Regions from separate parts of the Acidovorax sp. 107 genome, predicted to be linked through region 2. Evidence: predicted binding sites of a transcription regulator. Region 2 holds the regulator's gene; each other region holds the start of a gene.
What was found. The regulator FNR, encoded in region 2, switches genes on or off when oxygen is low (the NO sensors DNR and NnrR bind a similar motif). The targets are predictions, from matches to a motif close to TTGATNNNNATCAA.
Positions count from the first base shown of each region.

Region 1: ubiM (5-demethoxyubiquinol-8 5-hydroxylase UbiM) is a predicted target of FNR. The motif match lies at 2,844-2,857, and genes of this name have one in related genera.
Region 3: C8C99_RS18650 (DASS family sodium-coupled anion symporter) is a predicted target of FNR. The motif match lies at 2,566-2,579, and genes of this name have one in related genera.

Region 1 covers NZ_QBTZ01000001.1:3,338,201-3,343,167, forward strand. Annotated here, with positions in the region: gene C8C99_RS15550 (zf-TFIIB domain-containing protein) at 1-235, shown strand, start outside; gene C8C99_RS15555 (class I SAM-dependent methyltransferase) at 411-1,328, shown strand; gene ubiM (5-demethoxyubiquinol-8 5-hydroxylase UbiM) at 1,460-2,758, opposite strand; gene C8C99_RS15565 (hypothetical protein) at 2,938-3,369, opposite strand; gene C8C99_RS15570 (alpha/beta fold hydrolase) at 3,535-4,431, opposite strand; gene C8C99_RS15575 (TetR/AcrR family transcriptional regulator) at 4,671-4,967, opposite strand, start outside.
Region 2 covers NZ_QBTZ01000001.1:1,050,639-1,055,605, forward strand. Annotated here, with positions in the region: gene ccoG (cytochrome c oxidase accessory protein CcoG) at 1-1,383, shown strand, start outside; gene C8C99_RS04985 (FixH family protein) at 1,448-1,726, shown strand; gene C8C99_RS04990 (hypothetical protein) at 1,786-2,079, shown strand; gene fnr (fumarate/nitrate reduction transcriptional regulator Fnr) at 2,186-2,908, opposite strand; gene hemN (oxygen-independent coproporphyrinogen III oxidase) at 3,098-4,480, shown strand; gene C8C99_RS05005 (sulfite exporter TauE/SafE family protein) at 4,486-4,967, shown strand, end outside.
Region 3 covers NZ_QBTZ01000001.1:3,996,305-4,001,271, reverse strand. Annotated here, with positions in the region: gene C8C99_RS18660 (amidohydrolase) at 1-1,321, opposite strand, end outside; gene C8C99_RS18655 (GlxA family transcriptional regulator) at 1,445-2,512, shown strand; gene C8C99_RS18650 (DASS family sodium-coupled anion symporter) at 2,686-4,206, shown strand; gene C8C99_RS18645 (methyl-accepting chemotaxis protein) at 4,216-4,967, opposite strand, start outside.

The sequences.
Region 1 (4,967 bases), 2.3 Mb from region 2:
GCGCGCCATGGAGGGCTACGCCCAGGCGGGCGCCCGTGCCAAGGCCCAGGCGGCAACCGCGTCGCCCGTGGACATTGGCGATGCCCTGGTGGCGCTGGAGCGCGACCGCACCCGCGCAGAGCGCGAGCGCCAGAAGCGCGCGTTCACCAGCAGCAGCGATGGGGATGACAGCTCCTTCACCGGGGACCTGCTGGCCGCAGGGGTGGCGCTGGTGTGGGCACTGATGAAGGACTGAGAACGTGAACATGTGCTGAGGGCCCTGCCTGCGCATTGACATACCGCAGCATGCGCTGCGGTCATTCACGACAGACTGGGGCCGACCGTTCAGAATGGTCGCAGGCCCTTGCCCTGACCTTGGGCCCCCGCATCCCACGCAACCGTGGCGCCCGCTGCCACTGGAGGAGCGCCCCGTGCCGCAGTCCCCCGCCCGACGCCGTGTCCGACCGCCGCGCAGCCCGGCGCCACCAGAGGGCGCGGCTGGCTGCACCGCCAGCCTGCAGCAGCGGCGCGCGCAGCTGCCGCCCGTGCCCAGCACCCTGCTCATCCCGTTGGCCGCTCGCGCTCACGGGGGCCGCTACTTTCCCTGGCTCGACTGTCACGACGCCGTGGCCCCGGCCTTGCTGGCCGAGCTGGGCGCCGACGTGAACGGCACCCTGAATGACCTGCACACGGTGCTGCACGTGCTGTGGCGCACCCGGGCCATCAAGGAGGCGGGGCGCGCCTTTTTTGCCGAGCATCCCCAGGCCCTGGGCGTCAACCTGGGGTGTGGGCTCACGCACCACTTTCAGTGGCTGGACACAGGCGCTAACCAGTGGCTCGACGCCGATCTGCCCGAGGTGATGGCGCTGCGCGCGCCGCTGTTGCCCCCGCAGTGCCCGCGCATGCGCCACGCCAATCTGGACCTGTCGCAACCCGGCTGGTGGCAGCGGCTGGGGCTGCCCACACAGCCCAAAGCAACGCCGGTGCTGCTGGTGTGCGAAGGCGTGCTGATGTACCTGCCGCCCGCACAGGTGCACGCCGTGCTGGCCGAGTTTGCGCAGCACGCGCCGGCGGGCTCGCGCATGGTGCTGGATGTGATGACGCGCCAGGCCGTGGGCTGCGCGGCCCGCCACGCCAGCGTGGGGCCTACGGGGGCCGAGTTTCGCTGGGGCGTGGGCCGCATGGCAGAGCTGGCGGCCGTGCACCCGCGCCTGCGGCTGCTGCGCGAGCAAAGCGTGGCAGAGGGCTATGGCTGGCCGGGCATTGCCCTGGATTTGCTGTGGCGCCCCTGGTTCGGCGCGCCACTGTATGGCCTGGCCACGCTGGGCCTGAAAGATCTCTCGCCTTGAGCGGCTCCATCTCCTCCCCTGCGGAGGCCACCCGAAGGGTACTGGTGCAATGCGCGCCTGTTGTGCCGTTGGTGGTGCCGTGGCTTTCAGGCCAAAACCGCCTGAAGTCCAATAAAGACAAGCGCTGAAAGCTATTGTTTTGTGAGTTCTGCCGCCTGCCCAGGTGCCAGCACCCGCATCCACGCGGGGGCCTTGCCCGTGAGCTGCCCCACGATGGCCGCCTGCAGCGGTGGCAGGCGCCGCGCACCCTGCAGCACCAGCTGGCGCAGCAGGCGCGGCACCGGGCGGGCGTCGGTGTACAGCCGCACGATGGCGTTGGTGCCCTGGTAGATGGGCCAGGCGTGGCGGTGGTGGCCCTGGGCGTAAGGGGTCAGTGCGTCGGCGCTGCCCATGTCCTGCCCGCGCTGGCGCGCACTCACCAGCGCGGCCGTGAGCCGTTCCACCCCCGCCAGGCCCAGGTTGTAGCCATGGGCTGTGACCGGGTGCATGCCAACGGCGGCGTCGCCCAGCAGTGCGCAGCGGTGGCCTGCAAAACGTTGCGCATACACAGCCACTAGTGGGTAGGCATGGCGTTCGCCCACCAGCGCCATGGGCCCCAGCCGGTCGTTGAACTGGGCCTGCACCTGGGCGGCAAAGGCCTCGGGGCTCTGGGCCATCAGCGCCGCTGCATCGGCCGCGCCCGCCGTGACCACCACCGAGCACAGCGCGTGCCCCTCTTGCGGGTCATCGGGCAGGGGCAGCACGGCCAGCGTGCGGTCGTAGCCAAAACACTCATGCGCCACGTTGCCGTGGGGCAGGGCGTGGCGCATGCGGCAGACGATGACGGTGCGGCCAAAGTCACTCATCTGTGCGCCAATGCCCAGCTGGCGGCGCGTGGCCGAAAAGCGGCTGTCGGCGGCCACCAGCAGTGGGGCCGTCAGACGCTGAGGCGCTGGTGCTGCTGCGTTCGCGGGCATGCAGTCCAGCTCGGCATGACCAGTCAGCGTGGCCACGCGGGTGACCTGCGTGCTGGTGAGCAGGCGCACGCCAGGGGTGCGTGCCGCCACCGTGTAGGCCGTGCGGCGCAGCGCGTGGTTGGGCACGATGAAGCCCAGGGCGCCGGGGGCTGATGCATCACCGCGCGTGCCGCTGGCCGCGTTGAGTTGCAGCGCGCTGTGGCGGCCCAGCGGGCCGTCGTGCACTTGCGCCTCGGCAATCTGGCCCACTTCGTGGTTGGCTAAGTGGGCCCAGCTGCCCAGCCGCTGCAGCGTGGCCCGGCTGGGGTGGGTGAGGGCGATTTCGCGGCCGTCGGGTGCGGGGGCGGCCAGCGCGCTGTCGCTCTGCTGCTCCACCACGGTGGCGGTGAACCCGGCCTGCGCCAGGGAGGTGGCCAGCGACAGGCCCGCCGGGCCTGCGCCGACGATGAGGACGTCGCTGTGGTGGGTGGTCATGGCGGGAGGAATGCAGGGTGACAAGGTGCCCGCCCCGGGACGGGGAGGCCGCGCGCCATTGTGGGCGGGCGGGTTGGGGCACGCTTTGCCCTGCGTCAAGCCATGGTGTGGAGATGCTATCTAAACAATAGCTGCTCAGGCATGTGGTTCTAGCGCCTGGGGGCTAAAACCCATAAAACTCAGTCTTTGGCGGCCTTGCGCGGGGCTTTGGCGGACTTCTTTTTGGCCGGGCCCGCCTTCTTGCCGCGCAGGTGCAGCACCCACGCCACCAGCAGCCACAGGTAGCCCGCCGGGATGCTGTACGCCGCCCAGGCCGCCAGCGACAGTGGCGGTGCGGTGATGGAGCGGGGGTTGGCAATGGTCTCCAGCAACTGGCGCGTGCCGGTGCCCAGCGTGGGCGTGGCGTGCTGGCTGCCCGAGCGGGCCATGAGGGCGCCCATGAAGGTGAAGAACTCCATGAGCAGCGCGCCGATCAGAAAGCACGCAAGCAGGGCCATCAGCTGCGCCACCGCGCGCCGGTTGCCCTTGGCCAGGAACACGATGACCGACACCAGCCACAGCACGGGCAACAACAGGGCCACGGCGGGCCAGGCGGACAGAAGTTTGGACATCAGAGAAACGGCAGTGGCAACAGACAGCAACAGGCAACAGGGCCGCCGGTGCAGGCACCAGCGGTTCATCGGCAACGCGCCCAGGGGCGCGACTGCGGATGATAGAGGCTGGCTGTTTCGGGCCGGCGGCGAACCGCGCCGGAGGCCGCCGCGCTCCCGGATGCCTCAGGCGGCCACGAAGTCCGCCACCGCCTGCAGTACCTCGGCCTGCTGCAGGATCTTGCGGTGGCCCAGCCCCTCGGTGGCAACGAGCGTGGCGCCGGGGATGTGGTCGCGGTAGGCCTCGCCGTCGGCAAAGCGGTTGATGCGGTCGCCCCGGTCGTGCACCACCAGCGTGGGAAGGGCAATGCGTGGGCCCACGGCCGGGGGCTCGAACTGGCGCATCAGGATGCCCTCGCGTGCCTCGATGCGCCGCTGTATGGCGGCGCGCGTGCGCTCGGACAGGCCGAACACCTGCGCGAACAGGCGCGTGTACTCGTGCGGCGAGGCGGGCGGCGCCAGCAGCACCAGGCGCCCGGTGTCCAGGCCCCGACTGGCCGCGTGGGCCGCAGCGTTGGCCGCCAGCGAATGGGCCACCACGGCGTGAGGCGCCGAGTCCTGCGCGTGCAGGCGGGTGGTGGTGTATTCGATGGCGCGGGCGAACTGCGGCAGGTTGCTCACGCGGCCCCGGCTGCCGCCGTGTGCGGGCAGGTCCACCAGCACCGGGCGCAGGCCGCGCGCGGTCAATGCGTCGGCCAGCGGCAACATTTGGCGCGCATGGCCGCCCCAGCCGTGCAGCAGCAGCACCGTCGGGCCGTGCGGCTGGGCCTGGGGCAGGTAGAGCGTGATCTCGGCGTCTTCAAACGCCAGGCGCTCCGTGCGCCAGCGGCCCGGTGGGACGGCGCTGCGCCCCCGTTTGCGCAGGGGCAGGGGCGTTCCAAACAGGCGGTAGGCCGCGCGCACGGCCAATGTGGGCCACAGGCGTTCGGCCGTGCCCAGCGCCAGGCGCGCAAAGCGCATGCCGGGGTGCTCGCCGTAGAAGCTGGACGTGGCCTGCAGCGCGGTGGAGGGGGAGGTGTTCATGGTGGGGCTCCAGAAGGGAGATGGGAGGAGGCGGACCGGGAGGACGGTCAGTAAAAGATCCAGTCCCGGTTGCTGCGCGGGAGACTGGTGAGGGTGCTACGCAGCGCCCGGATGGCGCGCGCTGCAGCCGCGATGGCGGCAATGCCCAGGATGATCAACATGGTGGTTCCTTTCTTCGCACGGTTGTGCGAAATTGGGGCAATAAAAAACAAGAGGCCTCCATCGCGCACCACCGGGTGTCAGGCAGGGAGAGGGAGGTAACTCTTGACGAGGCGCGCCCAGGACGCCTCGGTGCGTGCCACTGCCTGCGGATCGCGCAGGAAGCGAACGTCGTGCAACAGACCCATGATCAGGGAATAGATTTCGCCCACCAGCTGGTCAGGCGGGGTGTCGGCCGCCAGGTGCCCGGCCTCGATGGCCTGCAGCACCGTGCGGCGCAGGGCGGCGCGCCAGCGGGTGATCTCGGCGTGCAGCAGGTCGCGCAGTTCGCCCTCGCGGTCGTCCAGCTCGAACGCGCCTGCGGTGTAGATGCAGCC
Region 2 (4,967 bases):
TCTTCCGCGGGGGAGATCATTTCGTTGTACGAAGCGCAGAAAAAGATCTATCCGCGCTCCATCAGCGGTTTGTTTGCGCGCTGGCGCTGGGGCATGGTGTTTCTTACCCAGTTGGTGTTTTATGGATTGCCCTGGTTCGAATGGGGGCAGCGCCAGATGGTGCTGTTTGACCTGGGGGCTCGCAGGTTCTACATCTTCGGCTTGGTGCTGTACCCGCAGGATTTCATCTACCTCACCGGCCTTTTGATCATTTCGGCGTTGTCGCTGTTCCTGTTCACAGCCGTGGCGGGGCGTCTGTGGTGCGGCTTTGCGTGTCCGCAAACGGTGTATACCGAAATGTTCATGTGGATCGAGCACAAGATCGAAGGGGAGCGCAGCGCACGCCTTCGTCTGGACAACGGTCCCTGGACGTTCGAGAAAATTCGCAAGAAGTTTTTCAAGCAGGTCGTATGGATTGCCGTGGCTTTGTGGACTGGGTTCACCTTCGTCGGGTACTTTGTGCCTATCCGCGAACTGGGCAGCGAACTGCTGGCGTTCCAGGGCGGCTGGCAGATTTTTTGGGTCCTGTTCTACGGTTTTGCTACCTATGGCAACGCAGGCTTCATGCGTGAGCAGGTCTGCAAGTACATGTGCCCTTACGCGCGCTTTCAGAGTGCGATGTTTGACAGGGACACCCTGATCGTCACGTACGATCCAGAGCGGGGCGAGCAGCGAGGTCCGCGCAAGAAGAACGTCGATTACAAAGCCCAGGGGCTGGGCGACTGCATTGACTGTTCCCTGTGTGTGCAGGTCTGTCCGGTGGGCATTGATATCCGCAACGGCCTGCAATACGAATGTATTGGCTGCGGCCTGTGCGTGGATGCCTGCAACACAGTGATGGACAAGATGCAGTATCCACGCGGACTGATCCGCTATTCCACCCAGAACGGGGTGGCCAAGCGCTGGACGCAATCTCAGATCTTCCGCCGAGTGCTGCGCCCCAGGGTACTGATTTACAGCGCAGTTCTGGTGGCCCTCTGCGTGGCCATGCTGGCCAGTCTGGTGGTGCGTACGCCGCTGAAAGTGGACGTTGTGCGTGACCGCGCTGCACTCTCGCGCATTGTGTCGGGCGGCAAGCTGGAGAACATTTACCGGTTGCAGATCATGAATGCCACCGAGGGCGAGCAGCGCTATCGCATCAGCGCGCGTGGGTTGGAGGGGCTGGAGGTAGCCTCTGAGGCCGATGTGGATATTGGGCCTGCAGAGTCCCGCTGGGTGGCTGTGCGCCTGCAGATTCCGTATGGCTCGGCCACGCCGGGATCGCACGCGGTCCAGTTTGACGTGCAGGCCGTAGGGGCTGCCACCCATGTGACGGAAAAATCCGTATTTCTCGTGCCGCGCTGAGCGGCGTCCCGGAGCGGCCCGTCAGGACCGCACTTTGATCGAATTTGTTGAGGAGTAGAGCGCCATGCCTTCAAACCCTGCCATCGCTACGCCGGCAGTTTCCCCGCCCTGGTGGAAGTTTGGCCACGTGTGGCTGGTGATTGCCGGGCCTGCGATCGTGATCGTGGCCGGCTTTGTAACCCTGTGGCTCGCGATTTCGCGGCCCGATCCCGTGGTGGCCGAGGACTACTACCGCCAGGGTATCGAGATCAACAAGACCCTGGTCGCTCCAGGTAAGAGTCTGGCGCCGGCCCTCAAGGCCCGCAACCATGCGGCCACCCCGGTCCAGGACCAACCACGCTGACAACCCTGCGGTCTCACGCCTGAGCGTGACCGCATGCAGCACCAGGAGACAAAATCGATATGTGGACGCAACGCCTGATGTGGATTGCCTGGCCCGCCTTCTTGATGGCGGGCGTGCTGGAGATGCTTGTTTTTGCCATGGTGGACCCCCAGGACCTGCACTGGTTCGGGCAGCCTCTGGCGTTTTCGAGGGAGGGTGTCTACACCCTTGCTTTTTTTGCGTTCTGGGCCATCACCATGGCCACCAGCGCACTGACGACACTGCTGTCCATGTCACCCTTTGAGGTCAACCGGTGTCCGGTGCCCAATGCGGAGCGGCCCGACGATTGCCGCAAGACATCTTCTTGCTCCTGAACTTTGTCGGTTGCCTGTCTGGGCTCGCGTTGCGTGCCCGGCGGCAATGAGCCAGCACTGCACGAACCTGGTGTAGTGCCCGGCTCTGGGCGAGTGCCGCCGTTGCTCAGTGGCAGGTTTGCTGGCTATTCACAATGCGCCGCAGGGCATCGGTGTCGAGGATGCGGACATGGCGCTGCTTGACCTCCACGATACCTTCCTCCACAAACTTGGAGAACGTGCGGCTGACCGTTTCGAGCTTGAGGCCTAGGTAGCTGCCAATCTCTTCTCGCGTCATGCGCAGCACCAGCTCGGACTGCGAGAAGCCCCGCGCATGCAGGCGCTGTACGAGGTTCAGCAAGAAGGCTGCCAGACGCTCTTCTGCGCGCATGCTGCCGAGCAGCAGCATCACGCCATGCTCGCGCACAATCTCGCGGCTCATGATCTTGTGCACATGGTGCTGCAGGGCCGTGACTTCACGTGACAGCTCTTCGATACGGTCGAAAGGCATGACACAGACCTCGGCGTCTTCCAGTGCCACCGCATCGCAGGTGTGGTGGTCATTGACGATGCCGTCCAGCCCGATGATCTCGCCCGCCATCTGAAACCCCGTGACTTGGTCGCGACCATCTTCGGTGGCCACGCAGGTCTTGAAGAATCCTGTGCGGATCGCATAAAGGGATGTGAAGGATTCGCCATTGCGGAACAAGGTGCCGCCACGCTTGACCTTGCGACGCACAGCAACGACCTCGTCGATACGCTGCAGCTGTTCTTCATTCAGGCCCACAGGCATGCACAACTCCCGAAGGTTGCAGTTGGAGCAGGCGACTTTGATGGTGAGCGGATTCATAAGCACTTGGACTTGGGTTGGTGGCCGGGCATATCGCGCTTGCCGCGCATGGACATTTGAGCATGGCGCGGGCCAGCGGCTGACCTTCATCAAATTGTCGCCGTATGGCCGATGGGTTCACTTGATGCAGGTCAAGGACGTGTCCTGGAGCCTACGGCACAGTCAAGGTGTACGCAAGGAAATTCTCCCATGACTGCTGTTTCGCAAGATCTTCTGCGCCGTTTTGACGTGCCAGGGCCCCGTTATACATCGTATCCAACGGCCGACCGTTTTGTGGAGGCGTTCGGTGAGGAAGACTATGTGCTGGCGCTGGAGCAACGCCGTTCAGGCACGGTGGCCAAGGCCATGCCGCTGTCTTTGTACGTGCACATTCCGTTTTGCGAATCGCTGTGTTACTACTGCGCTTGTAACAAGATCATTACCAAGCACCATGACCGTGCTGACGTCTACTTGCGCTATCTGAGCCGTGAGATTGACCTGCACACGGCCCACTGCGGGGTGGGGCAGGTGGTCAGTCAGTTGCACTTTGGCGGCGGAACGCCCACCTTTCTCTCGGACGCTGGCTTGCGAGAGCTGATGGCCATGCTCAAACGCAGTTTCACGCTTGCGCCGGGAGGGGAATACTCGATCGAAGTGGATCCGCGTACTGTCAACGCGGATCGATTGGCGCTGCTGGCCGAACTGGGGTTCAATCGCTTGAGTTTTGGTGTGCAGGACTTTGACGCCGAAGTGCAAAAGGCCGTTCATCGCATCCAGCCGGCCGAACAGGTCTTTGCGCTGGTGGACTCCGCTCGTTCGCTGGGTTTTGATTCGGTGAACGTCGACCTGATCTACGGCTTGCCGCGCCAGACACCCGAGTCTTTTGACCGCACGCTGGCACAGGTTGCGCAGTTGCGGCCTGACCGCATTGCCTTGTATGCCTATGCCCACTTGCCGGAGCGCTTCAAGCCACAGCGGCGCATTGTCTCCGCCGAGCTTCCCACTGGCGGGAGCAAGCTGGCCATGCTGTCACGTTCGCTGGATGCGTTCATGGACGCTGGGTATGTGTATGTGGGCATGGACCACTTTGCTCTCCCTACGGACGCGCTGGCCGTGGCCAAGCGCCAGGGGCGTCTGCACCGTAACTTCCAGGGCTATAGCACGCAGCCAGACTGCGACCTGATTGGCCTCGGTGTATCGGCCATCGGCCGGGTCGGTGCCACCTACAGCCAGAACTCGAAGACACTGGACGAGTACTACGACTTCCTGGACCAAGGGCGCTTGCCCGTGGTTCGCGGGCTGGCCCTGACGCGGGACGACTTGGTGCGTCGTGCAGCCATCATGGCCTTGATGTGCCAGGGCGAGTTGCTGTTCGAGCCGATGGAGCAAGCGTGGCTGATCGATTTTCGTCAGTACTTCGCAGCGGAGTTGGCTCAGCTGGAGGGCATGCAGGAGCAAGGGCTGGTGCGGGTGGGGCCAGAGGGTATTGAAGTGACCGCTACCGGCTGGTTCTTCGTGCGCGGCATAGCCATGGTGTTTGATCGCTATCTACAGGCAGACCGCAACCGGGCTCGGTTTTCGCGCATCATCTGACACCTATGCTTGCAACGGTTGGCTGGACTGCATTGTTCATGGGACTCGCTGGAGGGTCCCACTGCTTGGCCATGTGCTCCGCACCCTGTGGGGCGTTGGTGGGGCAGGGTGGGGCGATTGCAGGTGCGGGGCAGTCACCGGAGGGAGCTGAACAGGTGGTGCGCTGGGCGCCGCGTGGCGGCGTGGTGCATCGCACCGTGGCTTTTCATGCGGGGCGCATTCTGGGGTATGCGGGTGCGGGGGCAGCGGCTGCCTTGGCTATGGGCAGCCTGGCATGGCTGACCCAGCAGACCACGGCCCTGCGTCCTGCCTGGACGCTCATGCATGTGGCGGTGATGGCCTGGGGTCTCATGATGATGGTGCAGTCGCGTCAGCCTGCCTGGGTGGAGCAGGCCGGCCGGTTGGTGTGGGGCCGTGTTCGTCCGCTGGTGGGTGCTCCAGGCGGGGTGCTGGCGGCCGGTGCTTTGTGGGCCCTGATGCCTTGCGG
Region 3 (4,967 bases), 2.9 Mb from region 2:
CGGCCAGCGCCGCCAGCGAGCGCGCACCCACGGGCAGCTGATCTTCATCGATGTCGAACAGCGCAGAGTGGTTGGGCGGGGCCTTGGCAAACTCCTTGCCCTTGGGCGGCGCGCCCAGGAAGTAGAAGAAGCCCGGCACGACCTTCTGGAACTCCGAGAAGTCCTCCGACCCGGCCACCTTGGGGATCACCATGGTCTTGCCGCCCATGGCCAGGTTCAGCGCGGGCAGCGAGGCCTGCGTGAGTTGCGCGGGGTTGGTGGTCACGGGGTAGGCCACGGGGCCAAAACGCACGCTGGCCTTGGCGCCGCTGGCGGCGGCGATCGACTCGGCCGTGGTGGTGATGCGCTTGAGCGCTTCCTGGCGCATGTCTTCGTCAAAGGTGCGCAGCGTGCCCATCATCTCCACCTTGTCGGGGATGATGTTGTAGCGCGTGCCGCCCTGGATCTGGCCGATGGTGACCACGGCCGGTTCCTGGCTGATGTTGAGCTGGCGGCTCACCACGGTCTGCAGGCCCATCACCACCTGGCTGGCGGCCACGATGGGGTCGATGGTGGCCCAGGGCGACGAGCCATGGCCGCCGCGCCCTTCCACATGGATGGTGATGTTGTCCGACCCTGCCATCAGCGGGCCGCTGCGGTAGCCCACCACGCCACCCGGCAGGTTGGAGGTGATGTGCAGGCCGTAGATGGCCTGCACGTCCTTGAGCGCACCGGCTTCAATCATGGCCTTGGCGCCGAAGCTGGGCACCTTGCCGTTGGCATCGGGCTCCACCGGCGCGCCCTCTTCGGCGGGCTGGAAGATGAACTTGATCGTGCCGGGCAGCTGGGCCTTCATGCCCGCCAGCACCTCGGCCGCGCCCATCAGCATGGCGGTGTGGGCGTCATGGCCGCAGGCGTGCATCACGGGCACTTCCTTGCCCAGGTAGGTGGCCTTGGCCTTACTGGCAAATGGCAGGCCGGTGTTCTCCAGCACCGGCAGCGCGTCCATGTCGGCGCGCAGGGCCACCACCTTGCCAGGCAGGCCGCCCTTGAGCGTGCCCACCACGCCGGTGCCGCCCACGCCGGTCTGCACCTCCATGCCCAGCTTCTTCAGGTGCTCGGCCACGAGCTTAGCGGTGCGCACCTCCTGGCCCGAGAGTTCGGGGTGGGCATGGATGTCGCGGCGCCAGTTGACCATCTTGGGCGCCACGGCCGTCACGGCGGCGTCGATGGCCTGCAGGCCGGTGGCATCCAGGGCCTGGGCCTGGGCGGACGATGCGAACGTCAGCCCGCTGAGAAGCAGGCCGGTGGCCAGCGAGATGGCAGAGAGGGGTTTGTGCATGAGGCAGATCCGTGCAGGAAGTGAAAACAAAAAGGAACGCAGCAAAAAACCGCACGTTCATGCTACGGGCCCACCCCACGCTGTAGGCAAGTGAAAATGGCCATCCACAAAGCCAATATCGCCATGCCCCGTTCTTCTGTCCTGTCTGCGACGGCACCGGTTTTTCGCATCGACATCCCGCTGCTGCCCGAATCGGCGGTGGGCAACGCACTGCAGTTCATCGACCTCTTGCGCAGCGCCAATCTGCTGGCCGGCTTGCGGGGAGGAGCCGGCTCGCCCCGTTTGACTTGGCGGCTGCTGGATGCCCAGGGCCGGCCCCTGCAGCACCAGCCGGGCCCGCTGGCGGCCTACACGCAGCCTGCGGCGGCACTGGCCGACGGCCCCGCGCTGGCCTGGTTCATCCCTTCGTTCCACGCAGCCGACATCCCGGCCATCCGCGATGTGGCGGCGCGCCACAGGGCCCTCTCGCGCCAGATCGGCATTGCGCTGGATGCCGGGCACAAGGTGCTTACCGTGGGCAATGGTGCCTGGCTGGCGGCGCAGAGCGGGCGCCTGCAGGGCCGCCGCGGCTGCCTGCCGTGGTTCTACCTGGCCGGGTTTGAGCGGGACTTTCCCGAGGTGGTGCTGGACGCCGGCCACGACCTGAGCGATGACGGCTCCTGGCTCAGCTGCGCGCTGCCCCACAGCCTGGGTGAAATGGCCGTTGCCCTGGTGCGCCATGCACTGGGCGATGCGCTGGCCCAGACCTGCGCCAGCGTGCTGCGGCCCGACCACGAACGCGCCCAAGCTGCGCTGCAGGCCAACGCGCAGCAGCACATCCCCGCCACACGCGACAGCACCCTGGCCCGCGCCATGGCCTGGATGGAGACCCATCTGGACGAGCCCTACTCGCTGGCCCGACTGGCCGAGGCGGCGGCGGTGAGCCCGCGCACCTTGCTGCGGCACTTCCAGCAGGAGCTGTCGCAGTCGCCGCTGGACCACCTGCACAGCCTGCGCTGCGCACGCGCCAAGGTGCTGCTGGAGGTGACGCTGGAGAGCGTGCCCAGCATTGCGGTGGCCTGCGGCTATGCCGACCCGGCTGCGTTCCGCCGCATCTTTGTGCGCCACACCGGCATGGCACCGGGGGAGTACCGCAAGCGCCACGCCTTGCGCGCGCCCCGCAGGCGCTGGCGGGTGGATGTGGGGGCTTGAGACGCAGCAGCCTCTCTGCCCCGCTGCGAACGCGGCTCCACCACCGTCCCTCCTTGACCTGAATCAACACCCGCAGCGGACAGCGCGCAACACTGGAAGCCCTTGGGCCGGCCATGCATCCGCACGCGCTGCGCAAGGATTCGCGCCCAGTGCGCCCCCACCGGAGCCACCCCATGTTCACTGCCGCACCGACCACATCCCCGGCCTCCGCCCCCGCATCGGCGAGCCTCGCCAAACGGCTCGGCCTGCTCGGCGCCCTGGTGGCGCTGCTGGCGGTGCTGGCCTTGCCCACCCCGGCCGGGTTGCCGGTGGCGGGGCAGACCATGCTGGCCATCCTCGCGTTCGCGGTGATCGTCTGGATGACCGAGGCGCTCGAATACTCGGTGAGCGCGGTGGTGATCGCCGCACTGATGGTGTTCTTGCTGGCCTATGCACCCAGCGTGGCCAAACCCGATGGCGCAGACATGGGCACGGGCGCGGCGCTGAACCTCGCGCTCTCGGGCTTTGCCAACAGTGCCGTGGCGCTGGTCGCTGCCGCGTGTTTCATTGCGTCGGCCATGACCGCTACGGGGCTGGACCGGCGCATCGCGCTCACGGTGCTGTCCAAGGTCGGCGCCCAGACCCACCACATCGTGATCGGTGCCATGGTGGTGGGCTTTCTGCTGTCGTTCATCGTGCCCAGCACCACGGCGCGCGTAGCCTGCCTGATGCCGATCATGATGGGCTTCGTGCTCGCCTTCAAGGTAGACCGCAAGAGCCGCTTTGCCGCGCTGCTGGTCATCACCACGGCGCAGACAGCCAGCATCTGGAACGTGGGCGTCAAGACCGCCGCCGCGCAGAACATGGTGGCCATCGGGTTCATCGAAAAACAGCTGGGCGCCGAGATCACCTGGGGGGAATGGTTTGTAGCGGCCGCCCCGTTTGCAGCCCTGATGACGGTGGCACTGTTCTTCATCATGACGCGCATGATGAAGCCCGAGATGAAGGAAATTGCGGGCGGGCAGGAGACCATTCGGCAGCAGCTGGCCGAACTGGGTCCGATGACGCTGAACCAGTGGAAGCTGCTGGCCGTGGTGCTGGTGCTGCTGGGGTTCTGGTCCACCGAGAAGGTGCTGCACGACTTTGACACCACCTCCACCACCATTGCGGCCGTGGCGCTGATGCTGTTTCCACGCGTGGGCGTGATGGACTGGAAGCAGTCGCAAAAGGGGTTCCCGTGGGGTACGGTTGTGCTGTTTGCGGTGGGCATCAGCGTGGGCTCTGCGCTGCTGCAGACCAAGGCGGCGGGCTGGCTGGCCCAGCTCATCGTGGGCCACCTGGGCCTGCAGATGGCGTCGGCCTTTGCCATCCTGATGCTGCTGTCCGCGTTCCTGATCGTCATTCACCTGGGCTTTGCCAGCGCCACGGCGCTGGCGTCCACCATGATTCCCATCGTCATCAGCGTGTTGTCCACCGTGCAGACGCCCGGCATCAACGTCGTGGGCATGACGATGATCCTGCAGTTCGTGGTGAGCTTTGGTTTCATCCTGCCGGTGAATGCGCCGCAGAACATGATCGCCTACGGCACCGACACCTTTGACGCGCACGACTTCGTGCGCACCGGCATCGTCATCACGCTGACCGGAGTGGTCCTGCTGGTGGTTTTTGCGCTGACCTACTGGCCGTGGCTGGGGCTGATGGTGGCCCGCACCTGACCTGCAGGTTTACCGCAGCGCCTTCTGGCCCCCGGCCGTTGCAGGCAGGCGGAACGCCTCCACCAACCCTGCCAGCTGCTGCGCCTGCACGCGCAGGCCTTGCGCGGCGGCTGACGACTCCTCGACCAGCGCGGCGTTCTGCTGCGTCATCTGGTCAAGCTGCGAGACCGCCTCGCTCACCTGGCTGAGACCCGTGGTCTGTTCGCGGGCGGCGGTGCTGATCTCGCCAATGATGGTGGCCACCTGCTGCACAGACTGAACAATCTCGCCCATGGTGCCACCAGCCGCGTGGACCAGCTGGGCGCCCTCGTCCACCTGCCGCACGCTGTCGCTGATCAGGCCCCCGATCTCCTTGGCCGCCGTGGCCGAGCGCTGGGCCAGGCTGCGCACTTCGCTGGCCACCACCGCAAAGCCCCGCCCCTGCTCGCCAGCACGGGCCGCCTCCACGGCAGCGTTCAGCGCCAGGATATTGGTCTGGAAGGCAATGCCATCGATGACGCTGGTGATGTCCGCTATGCGGCGCGACGACAGCGCAATGCCATCCATGGTGCCCACGACGCGGTCCACGGCCTCGCGCCCGCGCTGGGCGACGCTGCTGGCGCCAGTGGCCAGGGTGCTGGCCTGCGCGGCGGCGTCGGCGCTGTGGCGCACGGTGGCCAGCAGCTCCTCCATGCTGGCGGCGATCTCTTCGAGGTTGGAGGCCGTCTGCTCGGTGCGGGCCGACAGGTCGCTGTTGCCCGCCGCAATCTCGCTGCTGGCAC